4 regions of the Burkholderia theae genome follow, and region 2 is predicted to be linked to each of the others. Evidence: predicted binding sites of a transcription regulator. Region 2 holds the regulator's gene; each other region holds the start of a gene.
What was found. The regulator HrcA, encoded in region 2, represses chaperone genes, less so after heat shock. The targets are predictions, from matches to a motif close to TTAGCACTCNNNNNNNNNGAGTGCTAA.

Region 1: groES (co-chaperone GroES) is a predicted target of HrcA. The motif match lies at 1,744-1,770, and genes of this name have one in related genera.
Region 3: rpoH (RNA polymerase sigma factor RpoH) is a predicted target of HrcA. The motif match lies at 2,755-2,781, and genes of this name have one in related genera.
Region 4: groES (co-chaperone GroES) is a predicted target of HrcA. The motif match lies at 5,483-5,509, and genes of this name have one in related genera.

The regions. Positions count from the first base shown of each region.
Region 1 covers NZ_CP183461.1:937,699-944,890, reverse strand. Annotated here, with positions in the region: gene groL (chaperonin GroEL) at 1-1,330, opposite strand, end outside; gene groES (co-chaperone GroES) at 1,377-1,670, opposite strand; gene ACN22W_RS04365 (response regulator transcription factor) at 2,469-3,272, opposite strand; gene ACN22W_RS04360 (hypothetical protein) at 3,506-3,862, opposite strand; gene ACN22W_RS04355 (GntR family transcriptional regulator) at 4,031-4,714, shown strand; gene ACN22W_RS04350 (EAL domain-containing protein) at 4,881-5,705, opposite strand; gene ACN22W_RS04345 (ESPR-type extended signal peptide-containing protein) at 5,798-7,192, opposite strand, start outside.
Region 2 covers NZ_CP183461.1:781,382-788,573, reverse strand. Annotated here, with positions in the region: gene grpE (nucleotide exchange factor GrpE) at 1-100, opposite strand, end outside; gene ACN22W_RS03710 (hypothetical protein) at 455-616, shown strand; gene ACN22W_RS03705 (RNA-binding S4 domain-containing protein) at 588-995, opposite strand; gene hemH (ferrochelatase) at 1,080-2,144, opposite strand; gene hrcA (heat-inducible transcriptional repressor HrcA) at 2,270-3,292, opposite strand; gene ACN22W_RS03690 (NAD kinase) at 3,424-4,326, shown strand; gene recN (DNA repair protein RecN) at 4,346-5,995, shown strand; gene ACN22W_RS03680 (carbohydrate-binding protein) at 6,124-7,192, opposite strand, start outside.
Region 3 covers NZ_CP183461.1:3,315,260-3,322,451, forward strand. Annotated here, with positions in the region: gene leuA (2-isopropylmalate synthase) at 1-1,341, shown strand, start outside; gene ACN22W_RS15650 (nuclear transport factor 2 family protein) at 1,485-1,868, opposite strand; gene ACN22W_RS15655 (acyloxyacyl hydrolase) at 1,914-2,483, opposite strand; gene rpoH (RNA polymerase sigma factor RpoH) at 2,844-3,779, shown strand; gene cydP (cytochrome oxidase putative small subunit CydP) at 4,137-4,415, shown strand; gene ACN22W_RS15670 (cytochrome ubiquinol oxidase subunit I) at 4,405-5,985, shown strand; gene cydB (cytochrome d ubiquinol oxidase subunit II) at 6,017-7,153, shown strand.
Region 4 covers NZ_CP183462.1:2,247,501-2,254,692, reverse strand. Annotated here, with positions in the region: gene ACN22W_RS27605 (family 2A encapsulin nanocompartment cargo protein cysteine desulfurase) at 1-594, shown strand, start outside; gene ACN22W_RS27600 (acetylglutamate kinase) at 652-1,545, opposite strand; gene ACN22W_RS27595 (PTS sugar transporter subunit IIA) at 1,594-2,115, opposite strand; gene ACN22W_RS27590 (hypothetical protein) at 2,228-2,446, opposite strand; gene ACN22W_RS27585 (DUF6697 family protein) at 2,505-2,876, opposite strand; gene groL (chaperonin GroEL) at 3,507-5,147, opposite strand; gene groES (co-chaperone GroES) at 5,160-5,450, opposite strand; gene ACN22W_RS27570 (LysR substrate-binding domain-containing protein) at 5,604-6,563, opposite strand; gene ACN22W_RS27565 (M20 aminoacylase family protein) at 6,747-7,192, shown strand, end outside.

The sequences.
Region 1 (7,192 bases), 160 kb from region 2:
GCACGATCTTGATGCCGGCGTTCTGGTCGGCGTTCAGGCCGGTCAGGCCTGCGATCGCGGTGCGAGCGCGGATCAGCGCAACGCCGCCGCCTGCCACGATGCCTTCTTCCACAGCTGCGCGCGTTGCGTGCAGTGCGTCTTCGACACGTGCCTTCTTTTCCTTCATTTCGACTTCGGTCGCAGCACCGACCTTGATCACTGCCACGCCGCCGGCCAGCTTGGCCACGCGCTCTTGCAGCTTTTCACGGTCGTAGTCCGACGTCGCTTCTTCGATTTGCGCGCGCACTTGCTTCACGCGTGCTTCGATGTTCACGGCTTCGCCTGCGCCGTCGATGATCGTCGTGTTTTCCTTGCCCACTTCGATACGCTTCGCCTGGCCCAGTTCTGCCAGCGTTGCCTTCTCGAGCGTCAGGCCGGTTTCTTCCGCGACGACTTGACCGCCGGTCAGGATCGCGATGTCTTCCAGCATCGCCTTGCGACGATCGCCGAAGCCCGGTGCCTTGACCGCAACGGTCTTCAGGATGCCGCGGATGTTGTTGACGACCAGCGTTGCGAGCGCTTCGCCTTCGACGTCTTCAGCGATGATCAGCAGCGGACGGCCAGCCTTCGCGACTTGCTCGAGTACCGGCAGCAGATCACGGATGTTCGACACCTTCTTGTCGTGCAGCAGCACGAACGGGTTGTCGAGGACGGCGACTTGCTTGTCCGGGTTGTTGATGAAGTACGGCGACAGGTAGCCGCGGTCGAATTGCATGCCTTCGACGACGTCGAGTTCGTCGGCCAGCGACTTGCCGTCTTCGACGGTGATCACGCCTTCCTTGCCGACCTTGTCCATCGCTTCAGCGATGCGATCGCCGATCGACGAATCGCTGTTCGCCGAGATCGAGCCGACCTGCGCGATTTCCTTGTTCGTCGTGCACGGCTTGCTGATCTTCTTCAGCTCTTCGACAGCCGCTGCGACTGCCTTGTCGATGCCGCGCTTCAGGTCCATCGGGTTCATGCCCGATGCGACGTACTTCATGCCTTCGCGAACGATCGATTGCGCGAGGACGGTTGCCGTCGTCGTGCCGTCGCCTGCGTTGTCGCTGGTCTTGGAAGCGACTTCCTTGACCATTTGCGCGCCCATGTTCTGGAGCTTGTCCTTCAGCTCGATTTCCTTCGCGACCGACACACCGTCCTTGGTGACCGTCGGGCCGCCGAAGCTGCGCTCGAGCACCACGTTGCGGCCCTTCGGACCCAGCGTGACCTTGACTGCGTTGGCGAGAATGTTCACGCCTTCGACCATCTTCGAACGGGCGGAATCGCCGAATACGACGTCTTTAGCTGCCATCTTCTAACTCCTTGAATTCTTGGGAATATGTACCGTCGGAGGACGCTTAGTTAGCGTTGACCACGGCCATGATGTCTTCTTCGCGCATGACCAGCAGTTCCTGGCCGTCGACCTTCACGGTCTGGCCTGCGTACTTGCCGAACAGGACGCGATCGCCGACCTTCACGTCGAGCGCGATCTGTGCACCCTTGTCGTCACGCTTGCCCGGGCCGACCGCGAGGATCTCGCCTTGATCCGGCTTTTCAGCAGCGGCTTCGGGGATCACGATGCCCGAGGCGGTCTTGGTTTCCTGATCCAGGCGCTTGACGATCACGCGATCGTGCAAAGGACGAAGGTTCATATTCACTCCTCTCTTGACTGAGATTGAAGAACGCTTAGGGAATCTGCCCGGCAAATCGCCCGGCAGAGAATTGTTAGCACTCTCGTGCAGCGAGTGCTAATTATATGGACGGGTTTTGACAAATTCAAGAAGGGGACCCGGAGGATTTTTCCGGGCAGGCGGGGGGCGCTCGGCGCCGAGCTTCGTTCGCGTGAGATTGGGCGTGAGGCGACGTGGAAGAGGCCGGATCAACGGAAATATATCGAGCAAAAACAATAGCCTAGCAAAAACCATGAGCGACGGCGGCGGTATCCGCGAGGATAGCAGGAGTCGCCTGTTCGGTTCATCTCCATGGCCATGCAGCAGCGGTTGCGACACCTCGGGGATTCCCGTACATCCCGAGCGAGCACTGTCGAAACAAATAGGGTGCAAACGTATATTCGCGATCAACGCGCAGGCAGCGCGTCACGACGCCCTCCTCTCAGGATCGGAGCAGTTTGTCGCTTCACCGCGTCGCAGTCGACGCTTGACGGGCAGTCGTGAACTGCCTGATCGACCATGCATCGGCCGGAAGGACGAATGTCATCTCCCGAGCGAGGTCGGCCGGTTGCCTGTGAGAAAGCAACCGGCCCCGAAGCCGCCTGTTGGCGGAATGGTCAACATGCACTGCCGTGCGAGATCCGGACGATCTGTTCGTCGACCGGTCACCCATCGCATTCGTCTTGTCGCAGGGTCAGGTCGCGGGGATCTCGCTCGCCAAATCATCACGAGGAACCCCGCGGATCACTTTCACTGCACACCCCTCATTCACCGGACGAATCACGCGGCATTTTTAAAGCAGCGCACGGAAGCGGCGCCCTCAGTCATTCCTCCCCGCGCGACCTGACCAGGGACCATGAAATTCTCCGCCATCGACAAATCGTCGACCATATCGAGCCGATAGCCGTGCGTATACACAGCGCTCAATTGAAAGCCGTTTTCCGGACGAAGCGCCAATTTCTGACGAAGTCGATAGATGTGCGTGTCAAGGCTTCGCGACGTGCCATCCAGTGCCCGCCCCCATGCCAACGTCGACAAGGAATCCCGGGAGACTACGTTTCCAAGATTATTGAACAGGCAACTCGCCAAGGAAAATTCCTTCGCGGTCAAATCGATGTTTTTGCCGTGCAGGGTAATCGTGCGCATAAGCGGATTCACGACATACGCCCCAACCTCCACTCTATTATCGGCTTTTTTATTTCGACCGCTTCGACGCAGCAGCGCATTGATTCGAGCCATCAACTCGATCTCACGAAAGGGCTTGCCAATGTACTCGTCGGCTCCGGCATCCAGCGCAGCGGCGATATCCGCCTCCAGCGTTCTCGCCGCCAGAAATAAAACGACGGGCGCGTCTCCAAGATTGGCTCGAATCCAGTGCAACAAATTCAGACCGCTGGCGTCCGGGATTCTCCAGTCAAGCACCACGAGCTCCACGGCTTTCTTTCTCAGAAACTGAACGGCTCGCGCACTATCGCATGCCACCGAAATTTCCCGGTTTGACCCTCGCAGCGCCTTTTCAAATGCTGACGCCTGACCCGGATCTCCTTCCACTAACAGGATACTCATAACACCCCCAGCCTTCATCGACACGATTAATTTTCAGACCACTCCAATCGATCGCCCGAACATGCAAACACAAATTTAATATTTTTAACCACTACCGAGCGATTGAAATCTTCCTCACTCAAACTTCAACTTCAACTTCAAATCAACTCATAACGGACCCATTCGATCCGATACAACACAACCCGAGCGGACACCTGCACATTTTTTCGTGCATTCCCATATCGATAAAAGTAAATTCGGCGCCCTTTATTTCAAACAGTACGTGCTCGGCGACGAGCGTGGAAGTCTTGCTGCACCCATCGAAGTTCTCCATGGGCAGATAGCGGGTCTTTTCGCCCCCATTTCGCGCGTGACGCCGACTTTGCTTGCCGACCATTCACCCGGAGCCCTGCGGCTGCAATCACGCAGGTGAACACCCGTTCGCGAATGTCGAATGCGATTCCGATGAAGCCGCACTCACCGGGCCAGCCAATCATCACGAGAACGCCAGGCACTCTGGCACCGATATCAGGGACGCTCATGTCGACCTCGGTAGCGATCGGCGAATTGGGCAGATCCATCGGCGTCCGGCACGACGCCGCATTGTCTTCGCCCAATTCGTCCAACAAGTATGTCACTCAGATGTTACTGACATATCAGTAGGATATCGAGACGCGTGCCAAAGGTCAAAGCGGGTAAACCCGTTCGCCAACATTGACCCCTTTAGCAGCGAGTTGAAAACGGGGGGTGACCACGCTAATATGTTAGTAATATTTTTTTGCTGGATCACCGGACCCATGAACGGACTGACGGGTAGCACCCTTGCCGAACAGGCTCATCAGAAACTTGAAGAACTGATCGTGACGCTCGAGCTTGCGCCCGGCAGTGTCTGGTCGGAGGCATCCCTCGCGGAGAAACTCAATACGGGGAGAACGCCTGTTCGCGAGGCCGCACAACGACTGGCTGCTTCGCATCTGCTTCAGATCGTGCCGCGTCACGGCATCATGATCACGGTCCCGAACATTCATGATCAGTTGCTCGTGCTCGAAACACGCCGCGAACTCGAGCGCCTTATCGCACGGCGCGCTGCACGGCGCGCATCCCCCGAGGAGCGCGAGGCGCTCCGTAAAATCGCGGACAAACTCGAAGCGGCAGGCGAATCACAAGACATCGTTGCCTACTTGAGAAGCGTGTACACCGCCAATCAACTGATCGCACAGTGCTCACGAAATCGGTTCGCTTCCGAGGCGATTGCACCGTTGTATGCGTTGTCCCGACGTTTTTACTTTATGTATCACAAACGGTTGAATGATCTGCCGTCAGCAAGCCTGCAGCACACGAGAGTCGCGCGTGCAATAGCTGACGGTAACGAACAGGAAGCCGAGCTCGCGTCGGATATGATGCTGGACTATATCGAAGCGTTTACGCGGGACTGCTTTACCCTCGACTTCGAACCCAATCATTCACGCATTGCAGTCTGACATGCTCTCGACGAACTGAGGGCGCCCCAGTCGGAGATATACCGCGCAGGCTCAATCGCGCACATGGCGATGTCGGCGAAACACCGTCGATCTCGAACAGACATGGTGGAATTACCGTCGACGTCGAACAGCCGCACCGAGCAAGACGTCGACAACCACTCGTCATTCAACACAGAATTCCGCGCCGTTCAATCAACCCGTCGACCTGCTCCTCCCGGACGGGCTCGGATATGTAATATCCTTGGCAATCAATTTGCGTCATTTCGCTCAGCCACTCGAACTGAGCCTCGGTTTCGACGCCTTCGATCACAACACGCTTCTTCAAGCGGCGCCCGAGCTCGACGAGCGTTTCCACCATGGCCCGCGATTCGATATTTTCATGGATATCGCACATGAAGGATCGATCCAGCTTGAGCGTATCGACTGCCAGGCGATGCAATTTGGTCAGCGACCAACACCCTGAACCGAAGTCATCGATCGCAACACTCACCCCCATGTTCCGGATCGAAGCGATGGCAGTTGCGAGCGTCTCGATTGGGCCCGGGTCGATGGATTCCGTGAGTTCGATTTGAAGATTCCCGGCACGAACCGCATGGGAATCGAGAATCGAGGACAGTCTTTTTTCCGCTCCCGGCCGCGTAATTTCACGGGCAGGCAAATTGACAGACAGCGACAAGCCACCATATCCGAGAGCAGCCCAACTGGCGAGCACCCGCGCGGATTCCGTCATGACGTAATCGGTGAACTGGCTCGTCAGATAGGAATCTTCGACAAGATCAATGAATGCCGATGGCATCAACACACCATGTTCCGGATGATGCCAGCGTATCAACGACTCGAACCCGGACAGCAATCCGGCCTCAAGGCGGAGCTTTGGCTGATACACGAAAAAGAATTCTTTCCGGGTCAGCCCAAGTTCCGCGTCGTCGACAAGATCATCATAATTGCGATGCACTGTCGTACTGTCCAAAGCGATCTCCAATGCACGCACATCAGATTTTCCAGTGCCTGCTGACACAGCCTTAGGGTCGCCCGGGCTTGCCGCTGCCCGGGCTTTCCGTCAGTCAGTGCATGAACACGCGACTACTTCCACTGATACAGCATGCCGGCACCGATCACCCGCTGGCCACCGCTGAAACCGCCGTTGATCGACGCCTTCAGGTTGTCGGTGATACGTGCCTGCATGTTGACCGCCATCGCCTTCTGGCCGAGGAAGGTTGACGTACCGACGCCCATGCCGAAGTTGGCGTCGCGATCGAGCTGCGGGATCGACGCCATCGCGCCAACGGCCGCGATACCCTGCTTCGCCATCTGGTCGGTCTGCTGCAATTGCGAACCCAGCGAGTTGATCTGCGCCTGCTGGCCTGACAGCGCCGTCGACAGCGTCGACTGCACCGCATTGAGCTGGTTCACGTTGACCGCGTCGGTGCCCTGCGTACCGGGCGCCACGTTGATGATCTGGCGCTGCTGCGTATCGCTGCCGACCGACACCACGTTCGAGCGGCCGCCGTCCGTCGAATTCGCACCGATCGCCACCGAGTTCGAGCCCGCTGTGACGGTCGGCTTGTCGGAGCCGGTACCGTTCATGTCGGCCGCGACGCCGGCAGCGTTCGTCGTATTCGTCGTCATCAACGTGGACAGCTGACTCAACTGGTTGTTGATGTTCGTCACGCCGGTCGACAGCGACGCCACGTTGTTGTTCGTCGTGCTCAGGCCGGTGGACAGCGAGCCGATGCCGGCCGCCGTCGACGTCGACAGCGCGTTGATCGCGGTCGAGGTCGAGGTGGACAGCGAGGACACGTTGCTGTTGGTCGAACTCAGGCCCGTCGACAGCGAGTTGATACCCGTCGACAGCGATGCGACGTTCGTTGCGGTCGACGTCGACAGGGTGTTGACCGCCTGGTTCGTCGCGTTCAACTGGCTGCCGTTGATCGCGTCCGTGCTGGTGGCCGAGACCTGGCCGGCAGCGACGTTCGTGATCTGGCGTTCCGCGCCCGGCGCACCGACGCTCAAAACGCCCACCGGACTGGTGCCGAAGACCGGATACGTGACGCCGCCGACCGTGACGCTCGACACCGCGACCGCGTTGCCGGTAACCGAGTTCGCGCCGAGCGCGATCGAATTGGCGACGTTCGCGGTGGCGTTCGAACCGAACGCGAGTGCGTTGGTGGCGCTGGCCGTGGCGCCCGAGCCGTAGGCCTGCGCGCCGATGGCGCTGGCCGTGGCCTGGTTGCCGAGTGCGATCGTGTTGTCCGCGGTGGCCTGGCTCGAGTTGCCGAATGCAAGCGCGCTGTTGCCGGTTGCCGTGCTCGCGTTGCCGAGCGCCACTGCGCCGGTGCCGGTCGCCGTGTCGTTCGCCCCCATCGCGACTGCGCCGGTGCCCGTCGCGACGCTCGGGTCGCCGATCGCAACCGCGCCGTCGCCACTCGCGGTGTTGCCCGAGCCGATCGACACAGCCTTGCCGCCTGTTGCCGAAGC
Region 2 (7,192 bases):
CGGCGGCTTCGGCGGCGGGAGTGGCGCCTTGCGCCGCCTGCTTCTCGCTGCCGATGTCTTCGGCCGATTGGGGTGCCGGGTTCTCTTGCGTGTTTTCCATGTCGCTGAAAGTCGATTAGAGGTTGAAGCCAAATCGGTCACCGCCGGACCGTATACCCGGCGGTACCGCACATTGCTGGTGCAAATAAGGGCGAAAACTACAATTTCAAGAGGGTTATTCGCCGGCATTCGCCATTGCCGCGAAACAACCGCGCGTCCTGCCGGTGCATGCGTCGCAGCGTTCGCCGGATCGGGAGAAACGGCCTGTAACAACGCTTACCTGGCAAGTACTAGCTGCGCACAACGCCGCTGCACTACACTCCACTCAAGCGTCGGAAAAGCGTGTTTACCCTAAGCTGACCGTCGCCTTACATCCACCAGGCGCCTTTTCACCCGTCTTCTCGAGGGGAGTACCGTGAAACTGACCTTTGCGATTTCGGTGGTCGCGCTGGTACTCATTGCCGGCACCACCACCATCTGCCTGTCGGGAGCCGTCACCGATCGCACGACCGAATACGGAAGCGCGCGGGCGACGTTCGACCAGATGTTCAGCTCCCACCAGAAAATCTGTCGATGATGCGCCGGTCGCGCTTCGTCGGCCGGCCGTGCAGCTCGGCCGCCGGCTCGCGATACGTGCGACGCCGCTCCAGTTCGGCGAGCCGCGCGGCCCGCCCCGCTTCCGTTTCCTCGTAAAGCGTCTGCGCGACGCTCGCCGGCCCGCGCACATCGCACACGCCGCGCACGGCAATGTGCCAGACGATGCCGTCCATCGCAATCTCGACCTCGTCGCCGACGCGCACCTCCTTCGCCGGCTTGATCGCGGAACCGCCGATCTTCACGTGCCCCTTGTCGACCGCATCGGTCGCGAGCGAGCGCGTCTTGAAGAACCGGGCTGCCCACAGCCATTTGTCGATGCGCAGCTTCGCGCCCGGTTCCGTGGAAATCTTGTAGTTCATGTCAGCCTCCGCCGGGCCGCCCCAAGGAGGCTGACCGCCTCCCCGGCGCGCAGCGAATGAAATGTGCGCGGGTGTCGTTCCATCTCAGTTCACCGTTTCGGGCTGCGCGGCCTTGACGGGCCAGCCCTGCAGATTCTCGGCGACGATCTCGCCGATCGCGCCGAGCCACGCGGGTGCGCCGTTCAGGCACGGAATGCGGTGGAACGCCTTGCCGCCGCCGGCGAGGAACTCGTCGCGCACTTCCATGCCGATCTCCTCGATCGTCTCCAGGCAATCGGCCGTGAAACCGGGACAGAACACGTCGGCCCGCCGCACGCCTGCCTCGCCGAACTCGCGCAGCGTCGGCGCGGTGTACGGCTGCAGCCATTCGGCCTTGCCGAAGCGCGACTGGAAGGTGACGCGGCATTCGGTCGTCGACAGCCCGAGCGCGGCCATCAGCAGCGCGCCTGTTTGCTGGCACTGGTCGTGATACGGGTCGCCGAGGTCGAGCGTGCGCTTCGGCACGCCGTGAAAGCTCAGCACGAGCTTGTCGCCCGCCGCGAAGTCGGGCCGGCCGTGCTGCGCCCAGTACTGGCGCACCTGCTCGGCAAGCGCGTGGATATAGGCCGGATGGTCGGCGTAGTGCCGCACCGTGCGCACCTCCGGCTGGTTGCGCATGCGCGCGAGCGCGTCGAATGCGGCATCGAACGCGGTGGCCGTGGTCGACGCCGAGTATTGCGGATACATCGGCATCAGCAGCACGCGCTCGACGCCCGAGCGCTTGAACTGCGCGAGCGCGTGCGCAATGTTCGGGCTGCCGTAGCGCATCGCGTAGTCGACGAGCACGTGATAGCCGTTCGACACGAGCAGGTGCCGCACGCCGTCGGTCTGGCGCTCGGTGTGCACGCGCAGCGGCGAGCCCTCCGGCATCCAGACGGCCGCGTATTTCTTCGCGGACGCGCGGCTGCGCAGCGGCAGGATCAGCGTACGCAACAACACCTGCCAGACGACCTGCGGAATTTCGACGACCCGCGGATCCGACAGGAATTCGGCCAGATAGCGCCGTACTGCGCGCGGCGTGGGCGCGTCGGGCGTGCCGAGATTGATCAGCAGCACGCCGATGCGGTGGGCGGCCGCGATGCTCGAAGGCGGCTCAAGATCGAAACGCATGGGCAAGAACGTGCTCGGGGCACGGGACCGGACGGCTCTCAATTATAGCGGGCCGCCCCGTACCGTTCGGCCGACTGTCGGCACGCACGGCGCCGCGGCACGATGACGGGGCGGGATCGGGTGTGCTACTGCTGGCTCAACGTCAGCGACAGCAGGCGCGCGGTGATGTCGACGATCGGAATCACGCGGTTGTACGCCATCCGGGTCGGGCCGATCACGCCGAGCGTGCCGACGATCTGCCCGTTCACCTCGTAAGGCGCGGTGACGACGCTCATTTCCTCGATCGGCACGAGCGTCGATTCGCCGCCGATGAAGATCTGCACGCCCTGGGCGTGGCTCGACACGTCGAGCAGTTGCAGGAGGCCCGTCTTTTGGTCGAACACGTCGAACAGCTTGCGCAGCCGCGCCATGTCGGACGACAAGTCCGCCACCTCGAGCAGGTTGCGCTCGCCGGAAATCAGCACGGTGTCCTCGGTGTCGGGCACCTCGGTGCTGGCCGTCACCGCCAGATGCATCAGCGCGGTCATGTCGCCGCGCAACTGGTCGATCTCGTCGCGCAGGCGGCGGCGCACCTCGTCGAACGACAGGCCGGCGAAATGCGCGTTGATGTAGTTGGACGCCTCGGTGAGTTGCGACGGCGAGTAATCGCGCGGCGTCGCGAGCATCCGGTTCTGCACGTCGCCCTCGGGCGTGACGATGATCAGCAGGATGCGCTTGTCCGACAGCCGCATGAACTCGATCTGCTTGAACACGTGGCTGCGGCGCGGCGTCAGCACGACGCCCGCGAACTGCGACAGGTTCGACAGCACGCTCGCCGCGGCGGCGACCACCCGCTGCTGCGGCTCGCCGGCCTGCAGCGTGTTCTGCACCTGCCGCGCGACGGCCTCGGCGTCGATCGGCGTCTCGACCGTCAGCATCGTGTCGACGAACAGCCGGTAGCCGCGCGGCGTCGGCACGCGGCCGGCCGACGTGTGCGGGCTCGACACGAGGCCGAGTTCCTCCAGGTCGGACATCACGTTGCGGATCGTCGCCGGGCTCAGCTCGAGCCCGGAATAACGGGACAACGTGCGCGATCCGACTGGCTGACCGTCGGCGATATACCGTTCGATCAGGGTTTTCAGGAGGGTTCGTGCGCGAGGATCTAGCATGGTGGAAAATTTTAGCGCAACCGCGCGACCGCGGCGAGTGGCGTCGGCCGCCATTGCGCGGGCCGGCCCGATCCGGCCCCGCCGGTGCACAGCCGGTTCTTTTCGTCAACGAGCTATGGTGTAATGCCGGCATGAAAACCGGTAATCAGTTCAATACTGTCGCGCTCGTCGGCCGGAGCAACACGCCCGGCATCGCCGAGCCGCTCGCCACCCTGGCTGCCAGCCTCGCGAAGCTGGGCTTCGAGGTCGTCTTCGAAGGCGATACCGCGCGCGAGTTCGGCATCACCGGTTACCCGGCGCTCACCCCGGCCGAAATCGGGGCGCGTGCGGACGTGGCGGTCGTGCTGGGCGGCGACGGCACGATGCTCGGCATCGGCCGCCAGCTTGCGCCGTACCGGACGCCGCTGATCGGGATCAACCACGGGCGGCTCGGCTTCATCACGGACATCGCGGCCGCCGACATGCATGCGCTCGTCCCCGTGATGCTGTCGGGCAAGTTCGAGCGCGAGGAGCGCTCGCTGCTCGAGGCGCGGATCATGCGCGACGGCGAACCGATCTACCACGCGATCGCATTCAACGACGTCGTCGTCAACCGCAGCGGCTTCTCCGGGATGGTCGAGCTGCGCGCGTCGGTCGACGGCCGGTACATGTACAACCAGCGTTCGGACGGCCTGATCGTCGCCACGCCGACGGGCTCGACCGCTTATGCGCTGTCGTCGGCCGGCCCGATCCTCCATCCGCAGCTGCAGGGCATCGTGCTCGTGCCGATCGCGCCGCACGCGCTGTCGAACCGGCCGATCGTGCTGCCGGACGACACGAAGATCGCGATCCAGATCGTCGGCGGGCGCGACGTCAACGTGAACTTCGACATGCAGTCGTTCACCTCGCTCGAACTGAACGACACGATCGAGGTGCGCCGCTCGAAGCATACGGTGCCGTTCCTGCACCCGATCGGCTACAGCTACTACACGACGCTGCGCAAGAAGCTGCACTGGAACGAACACGCATCGAACGAAGACGACAAGGCGTCCTGACGCCCCTCCGCCCGACACCATGCTCCGCCACCTCTCGATACGCGACTTCGTCATCGTCGCCGCGCTCGATCTCGAATTCGACAGCGGCTTTTCCGTGTTTTCCGGTGAAACCGGCGCCGGGAAATCGATCCTGATCGACGCCCTCGCGCTCGCACTGGGCGAACGCTCCGACGCGAGCGTCGTGCGCACCGGCTGCGGCCGCGCCGACATCACGGCCGAATTCACGCCGCACGACCGCGTCGTGCGCTGGCTCGACGAACACGCGTTCGACGCCGAGGACACCGTGATGCTGCGCCGCGTGATCGACGCGAACGGCCGTTCGCGCGCGTTCATCAACGGCACCAGCGCGACGCTCGCGCAGCTGCGCGAACTCGGCGAGATGCTCGTCGACATCCACGGCCAGCACGCGCACCAGTTGCTGATGCGGCCCGACGCGCAGCGCGAGCTGTTCGATACGCACGCGGGGCTCGTCGCCGATGCCGCGAACGTCGCGCGCGCGTGGCGCGTCTGGCGCGACGCGACGCAGGCGATCGACGCCGCGAAGGCGCACGAGCGCGAGCTGCAGCTCGAACGCGAAAAGCTCGCGTGGCAGCTCGCCGAGCTCGACAAGCTCGCGCCGCAGGCCGGCGAATGGGATGAGGTCAGCAACGAGCACAAGCGCCTGTCGCATTCGGCGAACCTGATCGAAGGCGTACGGGGCGCGCTCAACGCGCTGTCCGAGGCCGACGACGCGATGCTCGCGCAGCTCGGCGCGATCGTGTCGAAGCTGCGCAGCCTCGCCGACTACGACACCACGCTCGGCGACGCGCTCGCGTCGCTCGAACCGGCCGAGATCCAGCTGCAGGAAGCCGTCTACTCGCTGTCGCACTACGCGCAGCGCGTCGATCTCGATCCCGAGCGGCTCGCGCAGGTCGAAACGCGCCTCGATGCGCTGCACTCGACCGCCCGCAAGTTCCGGCTGCCGCCCGACACGCTGCACGAAGAACATGCGGCGCGGCGCGCCCAGCTCGCCGCGCTCGACGCGGCCGCCGATCTCGGCGCGCTCGAGGCGATCCAGGCCAAGGCGCGGGAAGCCTATCTCGCCGACGCGAAGCATCTGTCCAAGGCGCGAGCACAGGCCGCCAGGGCGCTGGGCACGGCCGTCACGACTGGCATGCAGGAACTGTCGATGGCGGGCGGAAGTTTCGAAGTCTCGCTCGTGCCGCTCGCCGACGGCGGCCCACACGGGCTCGAGCAGGTCGAATTCCGGGTCGCCGGGCACGCCGGCGTGCCGCTGCGGCCGCTCGCGAAAGTCGCGTCGGGCGGCGAGCTCGCGCGGATCAGTCTCGCGCTCGCGGTCATCGCCAGCGCGGCGAGCCCGACGCCGACATTGATCTTCGACGAAGTCGATACGGGGATCGGCGGCGGCGTCGCCGAAGTGGTCGGCCGCCTGCTGCACCAGCTCGGGCGCGACCGTCAGGTGCTGTGCGTGACGCACCTGCCGCAGGTCGCCGCGCGCGGCGACCACCACTTCCAGGTCGCGAAGGGCGCCGACGACCGCGGCGGCACGGTCTCGACGGTCGTCGCACTCGACCGGGCCAACCGGATCGAGGAAGTCGCGCGGATGCTCGGCGGGCTCGAGATCACGGCCACGACGCGCAAGCACGCAAAGGAAATGCTGGCGGCCTGACGCGGCCGTCACGACTCGGCGCCCGGCCATGCAAGGGCCGGGGGCGGACTCGCACGATTCATCCGGCCAGGCCCAGCCCCCGCATGCGGCCCCACGCGCCGCATCGCGCCCGCCCTGCCGCCCGCACGTTACCCCTTGCACTGCTCGTGCATGTTGGCCGCACCGACCGGGCGCCACGCGGCCCACTCGCCGCCCGTGCCGGGCACGTCGCCCAGCACCCACCAGCCGTTGGCCCAGACCTTGCCCGCATGGCTGACCTTCTGGCACGGCTGCGCATAGGTCTGCCTGGGATCCCACGCGGCCACGCCCTCGCCGACCGATGCGTGCACGGTCACGCGGTGGGTCGCGTCGGACGTGCGGCCCAGCGCATCGGTCACCACCAGCCTGAAGTCGTAGCGCCGCTCATCCGCCGCCGTCGGCGCGGTGAACGTCGCGACCGCGCCGGTCTGCACGAGCGGCACGCCGGCCGGCCCCGTCCACGCATAGCTCAGCCCCTTGCCCGTCGACGACTCGCCGGACAGCGTGACGCTCGCGCCGCCGTCGGCCGACGCCGGTCCGCCGATCGCCGCGCGCGGCGGCGCGACGACCTCCTGCGCCTTCACCTTGACGACGTGCGTCGCCTGCGCCGTGTAGTCGTGGTCGTTGGCGACGGTCAAGCGAAACGCGTAGTCGCGGTCCTGCTCGAGTGCCGGCGCAACGAAGCGCAGCTCGGCGCCGTCCGGCTTCGCGTCGATGCCGGCCGGCGCGCTCCATGCGTAGCGCAGATGCTCGCCGCCCGATGACGCGCCCGACAGCACGACCCGCGCGCCCGCGTCCGCCTGCTGCGGGCCCGTGACCACCGCGTTCGGCAGCAGCAGGCCGTCGTTCCTCACCTCGATCACCGCGCCGTCCGGCCCGACCGATTTCACGGTGACGAGCTTGCCCGACAGCGTATCGTGCAACGTGTGCCCGGGCATCAGCGGCGCGTCCTTCATGCCGTCCGCGCTGCCGGGCATCGCATCGACCAGCGTGTTCGTCAGCACGTTGCCGCCGTGCGCAACGGTCCGCACGATCACGCCGTTGACGAACGGATCGCCCGCCTTCCAGTCGTCGAAACCGCGCAGCGGCTGGCGGAACTCGAACCACAGCGTCGAGCCGTCGGTGCGCGCGACCCGGTACGCTTTCGCGCCCGGCGCATCGCCCCACAGCGGGGCAAGC
Region 3 (7,192 bases), 1.2 Mb from region 2:
GTGCAGTCGCGCGAAGACCTGATCGCACGCACGTTCGACGCGCTCGACGGCGTGCCGCGCGCGATCGTGCACCTGTACAACGCGATCTGCCCGTCGTTCCGCCGCATCGTGTTCGGGATGTCGAAGCACGACGTGAAGGCGCTCGCGGTCGACGGCACGCGCAGCATCAAGGCGCACGCCGCCGCGCGCCCCGACACGCACTGGACCTTCCAGTACTCGCCGGAAACCTTCAGCATGACCGAGCTGACGTTCGCGCGCGAGATCTGCGATGCCGTTGCGCAGACCTGGCGGCCGACCCGCGACCACAAGATGATCGTGAACCTGCCGGCGACCGTCGAAGCCGCGAGCCCGAATGTGTTCGCCGACCAGATCGAATGGATGGACCGCAACCTCGCGTATCGCGACAGCATCGTGCTGTCCGTGCATCCGCACAACGATCGCGGCACCGCGGTCGCGGCGGCCGAACTCGCGCTGCTCGCGGGCGCCGACCGCATCGAAGGCTGCCTGTTCGGCAACGGCGAGCGCACGGGCAACGTCGATCTCGTCACGCTCGCGCTGAACCTCTACACGCAGGGCATCGACCCAGGCCTCGATTTCTCCGACATCGACGCGGTGCGCCGCGTCGTCGAACGCTGCAACCAGATTCCCGTGCATCCGCGCCATCCGTACGCGGGCGACCTCGTGTTCACCGCGTTCTCCGGCTCGCACCAGGACGCGATCCGCAAGGGCTTCGCGCAGCAGCGCCCCGACGCGGTCTGGGAAGTGCCGTACCTGCCGATCGACCCGGCCGACCTTGGCCGCAGCTATGACGCGGTGATCCGCGTGAACAGCCAGTCCGGCAAGGGCGGCGCGACGTTCCTGCTCGAACGCGGAATGGGCTTCACGCCGACGCGCCGCGTGCAGATCGAATTCAGCCACGCGGTGCAGACGCTCGCCGACGCGTCCGGCGAGGAAGTGACGGGCGACGCGATCTGCGCGCTGTTCGCCCGCGAATTCTTCGAGACCGACGGCCCGGCTGCACGCCACGGCAGCAACGCGCGCTGGCGGAACCGCGAGATCGCGACGGCGCCGGCGGCCGACGCGACGCCGGAGGACGCCGTGCGACGTTTGGCCGCGGCATTTGCGGCGGCCGCCGGCGCGTCGATCGACGTCGCGTCGTGCGAACACGCGCGCACGACGGACGGCCGGTTCGCGGTGTCGGTCGGCTGCCGGGTCGGCGATGCACCGCAGCGGCACGGCGTCGGCCTGCATGCGGATGCGGCGAGCGCCGCGCTCGACGCGGTCGTCAGCGCGATCAACCGCTCGGCATGGCATTGCACGGACCGCCGCGCGGCGGCCTGACCGTCGGGCTTCGATTCAGGGTTCAAACGTCAGCGAGCGGGGCGTGACCGCCCGTGCGCCGCGCGATCCGCGTCGCACGAGGCAACAAAAAGCGGCCCAGAAGGCCGCTTCGGTCGGGACATGAAAAAGAGCGCCACGTGCGCTCATGTCTCGGTCGCGCACCGCGTCGCCTGCCAGGCGAGCAGGCTCCAGCGGCCCTGCTCGTGGGTGTGGACGGACGTATAGGCAATCGGGAAGACCAGGCCGCCGTTGTTCGTTTCCATCTCGATCAACGCGCGCCCGGTGACGACGCAGGTTTCGTCGCCAACGGGCAACACGTCCTGCGACTGGATTTCGATCTGACGATAGCGACGGCGGCCTGCGACGATGGCGTCGATGAACTGCTGCTTGGTTTCACGTTTGCCGTTGGTGTGAACAAAGAACACCTTGTCCGACAACAGCGCGTCGAGCGCCTCGCCGTCCCCGTCCACCATCGCCCGGAACCGATCGCGCTCGAGCGCGCGGATCGCATCGACCACCTTCGCCATCGCCTGACTCCTCGGCAACGCGCACGCCGTGCGCGGGCATGCGGATCAGAAGTTGTACTGCACGTAGAACTGGTGGAAATTTATACCAGGATTCGGCTCTTTGATACCCGCGTTAGACACATGTTGAAAACGGTAACCGACCTGATATTGTTGCCGTTCCCCGAACTGCGCGCCGACACCGACGACGTCCACGAACTGGAACGAGGTCCCCAGCGAAAGATGGGTGGAGATCGTCGGCGAAGTCAGGAAGCGGATGCCGGCGCCGGCCTCGACGAACGGGCGCACCTGGCCCGCGCTCTTGATGAAGCGGAACATCGGCGTCGCGCCGAATTCGCCGAGGCCGCTGTGAACGTTGCCGCCCGTGTGCCAGTAGCCGACGTGGCCTTCCATCACGAACGTGAAGTGCCAGCCGCCGATTTCCCACCAGTTCCAGCCCGGATCCCACACCACGCCGAGATCGGCCTTGTCGATCCCGTGACGATCCGAAAACCCGCCGCCCGCCTGGATCCCCCATCGATCCGCAAATGCCGCGCCCGATCCGCCCAGAAGTGACGCCGCCAGCATCGCGTGCAGCGCAAGCCGGCTGCGGGGCCGGCGATTCTTCTTATTGTTCATCTGACACTCCAACTTTTTGGGTTGAATGGAGCCGGCCGCACCGGCCTGGCCCGAGCGAACTGAATGGTATGGTAAAGGACTTTTCGGATCGGCATCGCGAAGCGAAATGGCTTCCTTCCAAAACGACAAAAATCGAAATCGTCTACTGATTCCTATCAGAAACAACGGTTTACGGAACTTCGATCCGCCGCTTTGGTCGCAGATTAGACTATCGACTCGACTACTTCGATAGAAAACTGGGAACTCCGATGCCCACGCCCGCTCTAAGGAATTAGCACTCGGATTACGGGAGTGCTAAGATTGGCTCCGGTCTTTCATCCGAGACCCGGGGTTTGTCCCTGATTCCAAAGGAGTTTTTTAGTGAGCAACGCCCTGACCCTTCCGAACACCCTGAGCCCGACGCCGGCCAAGGCCGAATCGGCAGGCTCGCTGGCGCTCGCAGCTCAATCGATGTTGCCGGGCCAGCTGGGCAACATCGACGCGTATATCCAGGCCGTCAATCGCATTCCGCTGCTGACGCCGGAAGAGGAACGCCAGTACGCGACCGAATTCCGCGAAAACAACAACCTCGATTCGGCGCGCCGCCTCGTGCTGTCGCACCTGCGGCTCGTCGTGTCGATCGCGCGCAACTATCTCGGCTACGGCCTGCCGCACGGCGACCTGATCCAGGAAGGCAACATCGGCCTGATGAAGGCCGTGAAGCGCTTCGATCCGGCCCAGAACGTGCGTCTCGTGTCGTACGCGATCCACTGGATCAAGGCCGAAATCCACGAGTACATCCTGCGCAACTGGCGCATGGTGAAGGTCGCGACGACGAAGGCGCAGCGCAAGCTGTTCTTCAACCTGCGCAGCCACAAGAAGAGCATGCAGGCGATGACGCCCGAGGAAATCGACGGCCTCGCGCAGGAGCTCAACGTCAAGCGCGAAGACGTGTCCGAGATGGAAACGCGCCTGTCGGGCGGCGACATCGCGCTCGAAGGGCAGGTGGAAGACGGCGAGGAGTCGTACGCGCCGATCGCCTACCTGGCCGACTCGCATAACGAGCCGACCGCCGTGCTCGCCGCGCGTCAGCGCGACACGTTGCAGACGGACGGCATCGCGCAGGCGCTCGACGCGCTGGACGCGCGCAGCCGCCGCATCATCGAGGCGCGCTGGCTGCACGTCGACGACGACGGCTCGGGCGGCTCGACGCTGCACGATCTCGCCGCCGAGTTCGGCGTGTCGGCGGAACGTATCCGCCAGATCGAAGCGAGTGCGATGAAAAAGATGCGCACCGCCCTCGCCGAATACGCATAAATCCCCGACGATTTAGAGCGCCTCATCGAAAACCGCTGCCCGACCGGCAGCGGTTTTTTTTCGCCCGTCTTTTGCGCGTGCTTTTCACGCGCTTCTCCGTTCGTTTCTCCGCCGATTAATTGACCTGATTCATCAGGTATTAGGCTGTTTGCGGCCCCCTTCCGCATAACCTTGATCTGCCTCAAGTTTCGGTCCGCGTTTCGCGACGGTCTGCCGCAGCGCAGCACTCGGCATCGGAAAGCAGTCCTTTTAAAATTGGCATGTCCGGCGCAAAGGGATTAAAACAGCTTCACGGCCGTCATAAATCCGACGTAAAGTCGCCCCAAAACCGACCTAAATCGATTCAGGATATTCGCCTTGATCTCGATCAATAAAGAGCCTGCGCCGCCTCCCCCGCGGCCGGCCGGCACGATCGGCTGGCGCGCGCGCATCGCCGCGTGGGCACGCGGCCCGACCCTCGCCCGCGACATCACCCTGGTGCTGATCGTCAAGCTGATCCTCCTGATGTCGCTCAAATACGCATTCTTCAATCATCCGCAGGCCGAGCACATGTCGCTTCCGCCTGCCGCCGTCGCCGAGAAGCTGCTTTCGGTGCCGGCGCCTGCACCCACCGAGGGAGACCACCATGATAAGTAGTGAAGTCGTCGATCTGTCACGTCTGCAGTTCGGCATCACGGCGCTCTACCACTTCCTGTTCGTGCCGCTGACACTCGGCCTGTCCTGGCTGCTCGTCATCATGGAAGCGGTCTACGTGATGACCGGCAAGCAGGTCTACAAGGACATGACCCAGTTCTGGGGCAAGCTGTTCGGGATCAACTTCGCGATGGGCGTGACGACCGGCATCACGCTCGAATTCCAGTTCGGCACGAACTGGTCGTACTACTCGCACTACGTCGGCGACATCTTCGGCGTGCCGCTCGCGGTCGAAGGCCTGATGGCGTTCTTCCTCGAATCGACGTTCGTCGGCCTGTTCTTCTTCGGCTGGAACCGCCTGTCGAAGGTCAAGCACCTGATCGTCACGTTCCTCGTCGCGCTGGGTTCGAACCTGTCCGCGCTGTGGATCCTCGTCGCGAACGGCTGGATGAACAACCCGGTCGGCGCCGAGTTCAACTACCAGACGATGCGCATGGAGATGACGAGCCTGTTCGACGTGCTGTTCAACCCGGTCGCGCAGGTGAAGTTCGTGCACACGGTGTCGGCGGGCTATGTGTCGGCCGCGATGTTCGTGCTCGGCGTGTCGTCGTGGTACCTGCTGAAGAAGCGCGACGTCGACTTCGCGCTGCGCTCGTTCGCGGTCGCGGCCGGCTTCGGCCTCGCGGCGACGCTCTGCGTGATCGTGCTCGGCGACGAATCGGGCTATACGACTGGCGAAGTGCAGAAGATGAAGCTCGCCGCGATCGAATCCGAATGGGAAACGGCACCCGCGCCCGCTCCGTTCACGCTGATCGGCATTCCGAACCAGGAGGAACAGCGCACCGACTACGCGATCAAGATCCCGTACGCGCTCGGCCTGATCGCAACGCGCTCGATCGACGAACCCGTCATCGGCCTCAAGGACCTGATGAAGCGCAGCGAGGAGCACATCCAGAGCGGGATGATCGCGTACGGCGCGCTGCAGAAGATCAAGGAAGGCGACACCAGCGCCGCGACGCACGAGCTGTTCGACCAGCACAAGCAGTATCTCGGCTACGGGCTGATGCTCAAGCAGTTCACGCCGAACGTGGTCGACGCGACGCCCGAGCAGATCAAGGCCGCCGCGAAGAAGACGATCCCGCCGGTCGCGCCCGTGTTCTTCTCGTTCCGGATCATGGTGGCCCTCGGCTTCCTGTTCGTCGCGACGTTCGTTGCCGCGTTCTGGTTCTGCGCGCGCCGCGAACTGCTGCAGGACAACCGCCGCTGGTTCCTGCGCTACGCGGTGTGGGCGATCCCGCTGCCGTGGATCGCGATCGAATTCGGCTGGATCGTCGCCGAGCTCGGCCGCCAGCCGTGGACGATCGCGGGCGTGCTGCCGACGCACCTGTCGGCCTCGAGCCTGACGCCGACCGACCTGTACCTGAGCCTCGCGGGCTTCATCCTGTTCTACACCGCGCTGTTCGTCATCGAGATCAAGCTGATGTTCAAGTACGCGCGCCTCGGCCCGTCGTCGCTGCATACCGGCCGTTACCACCACGAACTCGCGGCCGCCAGCGAGCGCGCCCCGGCCTGAGCACGCACCCGAAACGGAACAAGGAATCGCTATGGACTATGCAACTCTCAAGCTGATCTGGTGGCTGCTCGTCGGCGTGCTGCTGATCGGCTTCGCCGTCACCGACGGCTTCGACATGGGAGCGACCGCGCTGCTGCCGTTCCTCGGCAAGACCGACGACGAGCGCCGCATCATCGTCAATACCGTCGGCGCGACGTGGGAAGGCAACCAGGTGTGGCTGATCACGGCCGGCGGCGCGATGTTCGCCGCCTGGCCGCTCGTCTACGCGGCGTCGTTCTCCGGCTTCTACTTCGCGATGCTGCTCGTGCTGTTCGCGCTGTTCTTCCGGCCGGTGGGTTTCGACTACCGCAGCAAGCGGCCTGACCCGCGCTGGCGCGCGGGCTGGGACTGGGGCCTGTTCGTCGGCGGCTTCGTGCCGGCGCTCGTGTTCGGCGTCGCGTTCGGCAACCTGCTGCAGGGCGTGCCGTTCAAGTTCGACAGCGACCTGCGCGTGACCTACTACGGCAGCTTCTGGGCGCTGCTGAACCCGTTCGCGCTGCTGTGCGGGCTCGTCAGCCTCACGATGCTCGTCGCGCACGGCGCCGCGTTCATCAAGATGAAGACCGACGGCGTGATCGCACGCCGTGCATCGATCGCGCTGCGCGTGTCGGCGTTCCTCGCCGTCGTGCTGTTCGTGCTGGCCGGCGTGCTGATCGCCTCATATATCGGCGGCTTCCACATCACGCGCGCCGCGGCGACCGACACGGTCGCGAACCCGCTGCTCAAGGACGTCGCCGCCGGCTCGGGCCTGTGGCTCGCGAACTACAGCCAGTATCCGTGGATGATCGCGGCGCCCGTCGTCGGGATCGCGGGCGGCCTGCTCGCGCTGCTGCTCGCCGGCTCGAAGCAGGAGAAGACGGCGTTCTTCTGCACCGGGCTGATGATCACCGGCGTGATCCTGACCGCGGGCTTCTCGATGTTCCCGTTCATCATGCCGTCGTCGCTCGACCCGCGCAGCAGCCTGACCGTGTGGGATTCGACGTCGAGCCACATGACGCTGCAGGTGATGCTGTTCGCGGTGATCGTGTTCCTGCCGATCGTCCTGCTCTATACGAGCTGGGTGTATCGCGTGATGCGCGGCAAGGTCACGCACCAGACGCTCGAAGAGAACAAGCACTCGATGTATTGAACCGGGCCGGGGCGCGCAGGCGCCCCCGCCCACCGTTTC
Region 4 (7,192 bases), on a different replicon from region 2:
CGCGTCGACGTGCAGGCGCTCGATGCGGATTTCTTCGTGTTCTCCGGGCACAAGATCTACGGGCCAACCGGCATCGGTGTCGTGTACGGCAAGCGTGCGATCCTCGACGACATGCCGCCATGGCAAGGCGGCGGCAACATGATCGCGGACGTGACGTTCGAGCGCACGGTATTCCAGCCGCCGCCGAACCGGTTCGAGGCCGGCACCGGCAACATCGCGGATGCGGTCGGGCTTGGCGCGGCGCTCGACTACGTGAGCCGCGTCGGCATTGAGAACATCGCGCGTTACGAGCACGACCTGCTCGCGTATGCGACGAGCGTGCTCGCACCGGTGCCGGGTGTGCGGCTCGTCGGCACCGCGCGCGACAAGGCGAGCGTGCTGTCGTTCGTGCTGAAGGGCTATGAGACCGAGGAAGTCGGGCAGGCGCTGAACGAAGAGGGCATCGCGGTGCGCTCGGGGCATCACTGCGCGCAGCCGATCCTGCGGCGTTTCGGGCTCGAGGCAACGGTGCGGCCGTCGCTCGCGTTCTACAACACGTGCGACGAGGTCGATGCGCTCGTTCGTGTGGTGCGGCGGCTTGCGACGCGGCGTTGACGCTGCGCGCTTGCGGCGGCCCTCGCGGGCTGCCGCAAGCGCTTTCCCGCTACCCGGTCAGAAGCGCACGACCTGCTTTTGCTCGACCGTGAAGCCGTCGCGCAACACGCACGCGGAATCGGCGAAGTAGCGACGGGTTTCCGACAACAGGTCGGTGTTGCCGCGACGGCAGAACACCACACCCGACCCTTCCTCCGTCAGCAGTTCGTCGATCAGCGATTCGGGTTGCCCGATATCGGCGAGATGGACGTTCTGCACGCCGTGCGCAAGCGCATCGAGCGCTTCCCGCACGCAGGGCGCCGCATCGGCGGCCGGATGCTCGGTGAGCCATTGCTCGAGTTCCGTGATGCCGTACAGCCCCGCGAGTTCGCCGAGTTCGCGCAGCAGCGCGCTGTCGACCATCATCACCAGCGTCACCGCGCCGGTGCGTTGTGCGAAGAGACTGCCGAGTTGGTTCGGGCGCAGCAGGCGATCCTCGCCGTTGTCATCCGGCGCGATAGGCATCACGACGGGCACCAGCCCGTTTCCGAGAAACGCGTTTAACGCGGTGCCGTCGAATTGCGTGACCGGGCTCGTGTTCGTCCGGTCGGATTCAGCGCTGGCCACCAGCAGGCCGCCGTCGTGACCGTCGATGCCGATCGCCTTGACGCCGTGGCTGCCGATCAGGCGAACGAGTTCGTGGTTGACCTCGGCCATTGCGGCGCGCGCGGCCTGGACGGACTGCGTGCCGGGTGCGGACGGTCCGCCCTGGACGACGACCGGACGAACGCCGGTCAGCGCGAGCAGCGCGACATCTTGTGCGAACGCCTGGCGAAAACGCGCATCGCGCGCGGCGCCGCCATCGACGATGACGACGGTCTGCCCGTGCAGGGCCTGCATGAACGGCAGCGAGCGAGCCAGTCCGGCCACGCGCCGTGATGAAAGGGTGGGACTTTCAGGGTCTGGGAACATGAGATGTCGAAAGAATGAAGGGAGTGCCTGTCGCCGCACGGTGCGGCATCAGTGCGTGCGTTGCATGAGCCGGTGAATCTCGTCGGGCGTCTGCGCGTCGCGCGACGCCTGCCGGAACGCGCGATCGCTGAAACACCGTGCCGCGTCGGCGAGCAGTTCGAGGTGTGCGCGGTCGTCCTCTTTCGGCAGGACCAGCACGATGAATTCGCGCACGGGCTTGCGGTCCGGCGCGTTGAACGTGAACGGGTACAGTGCGCGAACGAACAGCGCGACGGCCGAGCCGAGTCCGTCGACCCGTGCATGCGGAATCGCGACGCCCTGGCCGAGGCCGGTCGAGCCGAGCTGTTCGCGTTTCGTCAGCTCGGTCCTGATCCGTTCCGTGGAAACCCCGCTGCTACGCGCGATGTAGCGCGCGGCGAGGTCGAACAACTGGATCGCGCTCTCGACCGGCACGTCGAGCAGGATGTTGTCCGGCGGACAGGCGTCGGCCAGCCGGGTCGCGAGCGGCATGCCGCCGCGCCGGTGGGGAAGGTCGGGTTGGCCGCCGACGGCGGCCTGCTGCGTTTGCATGCGGATCTCTCCGTGTCGGGATGACAGGGAAATCCTAGACAAAACCGCGTAAAGGCGGTGTCAGATACGCGGGGGGCCGGCATTAAAATTGTGTATCGATCTGCGAACATCTTCAGGTGCCCGACAGCACGAACGGCAGCGTCGTCAGCAGAAAGACCGAGATGCCGACGACCGGCGCACCGAACGCGATCGCCGCGAACGCCACCGCGGCGCTGGTCAGCACGAGGGTTCTCGACACCCGGCGGTGCCGGTCGTGTGCCGTCGCCCTGTCTTCGCGGATGGCATCGGCCCGCGCGCCGATCACGTGTTTCCAGAACGTCAAGCCAAGCATGATTGCTCCTGTATGAAAGACGACCGAGACGGGGCGCGCGATGCGCCGTGCATGCGTATCAGCAACGCTTGAGCTTGAGCACGCGCGAGATCTGCCCGGACGTGAAGCTGCTGTTGCGCACGTAAGGCGCGCAGTCGAGCGGCGCCGTGAGCGATTCGCTGACGACGTACTGGCCGACAAAGCGGAACGCATCCGTTTCCATCTTGATGAACACCGGAATCGCGTCGCGTTGTGCGGCGAGCGTCCTGCCGGCCGCGCGTGCGGACGCGCTGCCGTCGCAGAGGATCACGTCGGGTGCGTGCGGGTTGAGGTCCGTGCGCAGGCAGGCGGCCACGACCTTGCCGTTCTTCGTCGGCAGGAACGCCTGTTTGCTGCCGCCGCATGCGGTGTGGATGAATTCGCGCGTGTATTGCTTGTCGATCTCGAACATGACCGGACTCCCGTATCGGAAATTTCCGTGGATAAACTCAGGTATGCAAAGTAATTGGACCGGTTCGGCATGCCGGATGCGGGCATGCGGTCGGTCATCGCCGGCAAGGCGGATCGATGGCGCGTCGTTGCAAGGATGTACCGCACGCAGTCGCTTGAGCGCACGATGCGTGATTAGCGCATCGACGTCGTGTTCAAGCGTGCGCGGGAAAAACTACGGCGCGCACCGCCCGCCTGTCGGCAGGACGGTGGCTCGGGAAAAGGAGACGCAGGCGTCCTGCCTGTCAGGCAGAAAAGCAACTCGGAGGGCGAGGACTTCGGATGCGCATGGTGCGTGCTCGGTGAGGGATAGCGAACACATTCTAGTGAACGCACGCGCGGCCGCAAGTAAAAAGGTCGTAAAGGTTGCGGCAGCGTTATCGACTTGTGAAACGACTGATGACACAGGATGAATCGATGCAACGATACGCCACACGAAGTGTGTGCCCGACCGACGCGATACGCTTGCATGCCAAGCCGGACGGACGGTTCGCATGATCCAACGAAAAAACGCGTGACGACTGCCGTCGCCACGCGTTGCACGTTTCCACAAGACCGCGCGCATACCGGCGAACCGGCGCGCGGCGCTGTGTCAGAAATCGAAGCCCGGCCCACCCGCACCCGGCCCGCCCGGCCCCGCGACCGGCGCTGCATCCTTCGGCGCTTCGAACACGGTCGCATCGGTCGTCAGCAGCAACCCTGCCACCGACGCCGCGTTCTGCAGCGCCGTGCGCGTGACCTTGGTCGGATCGAGCACGCCCGATTCGACGAGGTCGCCGTACTCGCCGGTCTGCGCGTTGTACCCGAAGTTGCCCGAGCCTTCCGCGACCTTCGCGACGACGACGCTTGCTTCCTCGCCCGCGTTCGTGACGATCTGGCGCAGCGGTTCCTCGAGCGCGCGCAGCACGATCTTGATGCCTGCGTCCTGATCGGCGTTCACGCCCCTCAGTTCGCGGATCGCCTGCCGCACGCGGATCAGCGCGACACCGCCGCCCGGCACGATGCCTTCCTCGACGGCCGCGCGCGTCGCGTGCAGCGCATCGTCGACGCGATCCTTCTTTTCCTTCACCTCGATCTCGGTCGCACCGCCGACCTTGATCACCGCGACGCCGCCCGCGAGCTTCGCGACGCGTTCCTGCAGTTTTTCACGGTCGTAGTCGGACGTCGCTTCCTCGATCTGCACGCGGATCTGCTTCACGCGCGCCTCGATGTTCTTCGCATCGCCGGCGCCGTCGATCACGGTCGTGTTCTCCTTGCCGACCTCGATGCGCTTCGCCTGGCCGAGTTCGGCGAGCGTCGCCTTCTCGAGCGTCAGCCCGGTTTCCTCGGCGATGACCTGCCCGCCGGTGAGGATCGCGATGTCTTCGAGCAGCGCCTTGCGGCGGTCGCCGAAGCCCGGCGCCTTGACGGCAACCGTCTTCAGGATCCCGCGGATGTTGTTCACGACGAGCGTCGCGAGCGCTTCGCCCTCGACATCCTCCGCGATGATCAGCAGCGGCCGGCCCGACTTCGCGACCTGTTCGAGCACCGGCAGCAGGTCGCGGATGTTCGAGATCTTCTTGTCGTGCAGCAGGATGTACGGGTTCTCGATCTCGGCGATCTGCTTGTCGGGATTGTTGATGAAGTACGGCGACAGGTAGCCGCGATCGAACTGCAGCCCCTCGACGACGTCCAGCTCGTCGGCGAGCGACTTGCCGTCCTCGACGGTGATCACGCCTTCCTTGCCGACGCGGTCGATCGCTTCGGCGATACGCTGGCCGATCGACTCCTCGCCGTTCGCGGAGATCGTCGCGACCTGCGCGATTTCCTTGCTCGTGGTGGTCGGCTTGCTGATCTTCTTCAGTTCTTCGACGGCCGCCGCGACGGCCTTGTCGATGCCGCGCTTCAGGTCGAGCGGGTTGAGCCCGGCCGCGACGTATTTCTGGCCTTCGCGCACGATCGCCTGTGCAAGCACGGTGGCCGTGGTCGTACCGTCGCCGGCTGCGTCGCTGGTGCGCGACGCGACTTCCTTCACGAGTTGCGCGCCGATGTTCTGAAGCTTGTCCGCGAGTTCGATTTCCTTCGCGACCGACACGCCGTCCTTCGTGACGACCGGCGCGCCGAAGCTGCGTTCGAGCACGACGTTACGGCCCTTCGGCCCGAGCGTGACCTTCACCGCGTTCGCGAGAATGTTCACGCCTTCGGTCAGCTTCGAACGTGCGACGTCGCTGAAAATGATTTCCTTGGCTGCCATGATTGCGCTCCGTTATTGATTGACGACGGCGACGATGTCTTCCTCGCGCAGCACGAGGAACTCATTGCCGTCCACCTTGACGGCCTGACCCGCGTACTTGCCGAACAGCACGCGCTCGCCGACCTGCAGGTCGAGCACGATGCGCTGGCCGTCCGAGTCCTTGCGGCCGGGGCCGACGGCGATCACTTCACCCTGGTCGGGCTTCTCCGCGGCGCTGTCGGGGATCACGATGCCCGACGCGGTGGTGGTTTCCTGGTCGAGTCGTTTGACGATGACGCGGTCGTGCAAGGGGCGTAGGCTCATCTCTTCGTCCTGTCCTGTTCTGTCGAAATTGGCTGGCACTCTTCATCGGAGAGTGCTGACGAGTATAGAAACGAGCCGCGGCGCGATCCAATAACGGATTCGGAAATGCATTTGCGCGAATGCGCTATGGACGGGGGACGGGCGAGGCCGCCGTCAGATCAGCAGCGATACCGTCCTGAACAGCGCGAGATCCTCCTTGCGCGCCGATCGCGCATGGCGGCGGATCACGTGCAGCAGGCAATCGATGAAGCAGCGTGCTGCGTCGCTCAGCGTGCTGCTGCGGCGTGTGACGATGCCGAGGTCGCGCGGCTCGAACGTCTCCTTCAACTGCAACGCACGCATCCGGTCGCCGAACGGCGGCACGGCGGCGAGAATCGTCGGGCACCACGTGCACATGTCGGCCTGCTCGAGCATCGTCTGCAGCATCGCGACCGATTGCGCGCGCACGATGCGTCGCTCGTCGATCTGCGCGCCGTGGCGCGTGAACAGGTAGTCGACGAGTGCGGCCTGCCCGTCGGCCGCGAAATTCAGCACCCAGTCCCGGTCGAGCAGGTCGTGGATCGACCGCACGCGTTCGCACGGATGGCCGGCCCGCACCATGACCGAGGTGTCGTAGCGCAGCATCGGCTCGAACGCGAATTCCTGCGTGCCGCCCGGCTGGACGTGGCCGAGCGCGAAGTCCATGCTGCCGTCGCGCAACAACGGCTGCGCGACGGCCATCAGTGCTTCGTAGAGTTCGAGGCGCACGTCGGGCATTTGCTCGCGAAACCGCAGCACGGCTTCCGCGAGGAACGTCACCGTGAGCCACGGCGTTACGCCGATGCTCAGCCGGCCCTCGACGCGGCCGCGCATGCGCTCGAGATCGCTTTGCGCGTGTTCGAGCTGCTTCAGCACGAGTTTCGCGTGCGTGAGCAGCGTCTTGCCGTATTCGGTGAAGCCGATGCCTTCCGGCGCGCGCACGAGCAGCGGCAGGCGCTCGCTCGCTTCCAGTTCGCGCAGCGCGCGCGTGACGGCCGCCTGCGACAACCCGAGCAAGCGCGCCGCGCCGCGAATGCTCCCGGCCTCCGCGCTCGCGACGAGCGCCTGCAACTGATGCAGCTTCATCGTGCTCATGGTGCGATACCCGACAACGAAAGGTTGTCATCATAACGAAACCGCGGCTGTTCGCCGGGATTTTCGCTGCATACGATTCGGCCACGATCGGTCATCCGGGCGATCGACCGCAGAACGTATCGAGGAGAATCGGGGTTGGACCACGAACACATTCCATCGGAAATGGCGGCCATCGAGGCGGAGATGATTGCGCTGCGCCACCGGCTGCACGCGCATCCCGAACTCGGCTTCGAGGAACACGCGACCAGCGAACTCGTGGCCGATTGCCTGACAACGTGGGGTTATCGGGTAACACGCGGGCTCGGCGGCACGGGCGTGGTCGGCACGCTGACGCGCGGCGCCGGGAAGCGGCTCGGGCTGCGCGCGGACATGGACGCGCTGCCGATCCGCGAGACCACCGGGCTGCCGCATGCGAGCCGGCGCGACGGCGTGATGCACGCGTGCGGCCACGACGGTCATACGGCGATGCTGTTGGCGGCGGCGCGCTGCCTGACGGAACGCGAGCGCTTCGCGGGCACGCTGAACGTGATTTTCCAGCCGGCCGAAGAAGGGCTCGGCGGCGCGAAGCGGATGATCGACGACGGCCTGTTCACGCAGTTCCCGTGCGACGCCGTGTTCGCGATGCATAA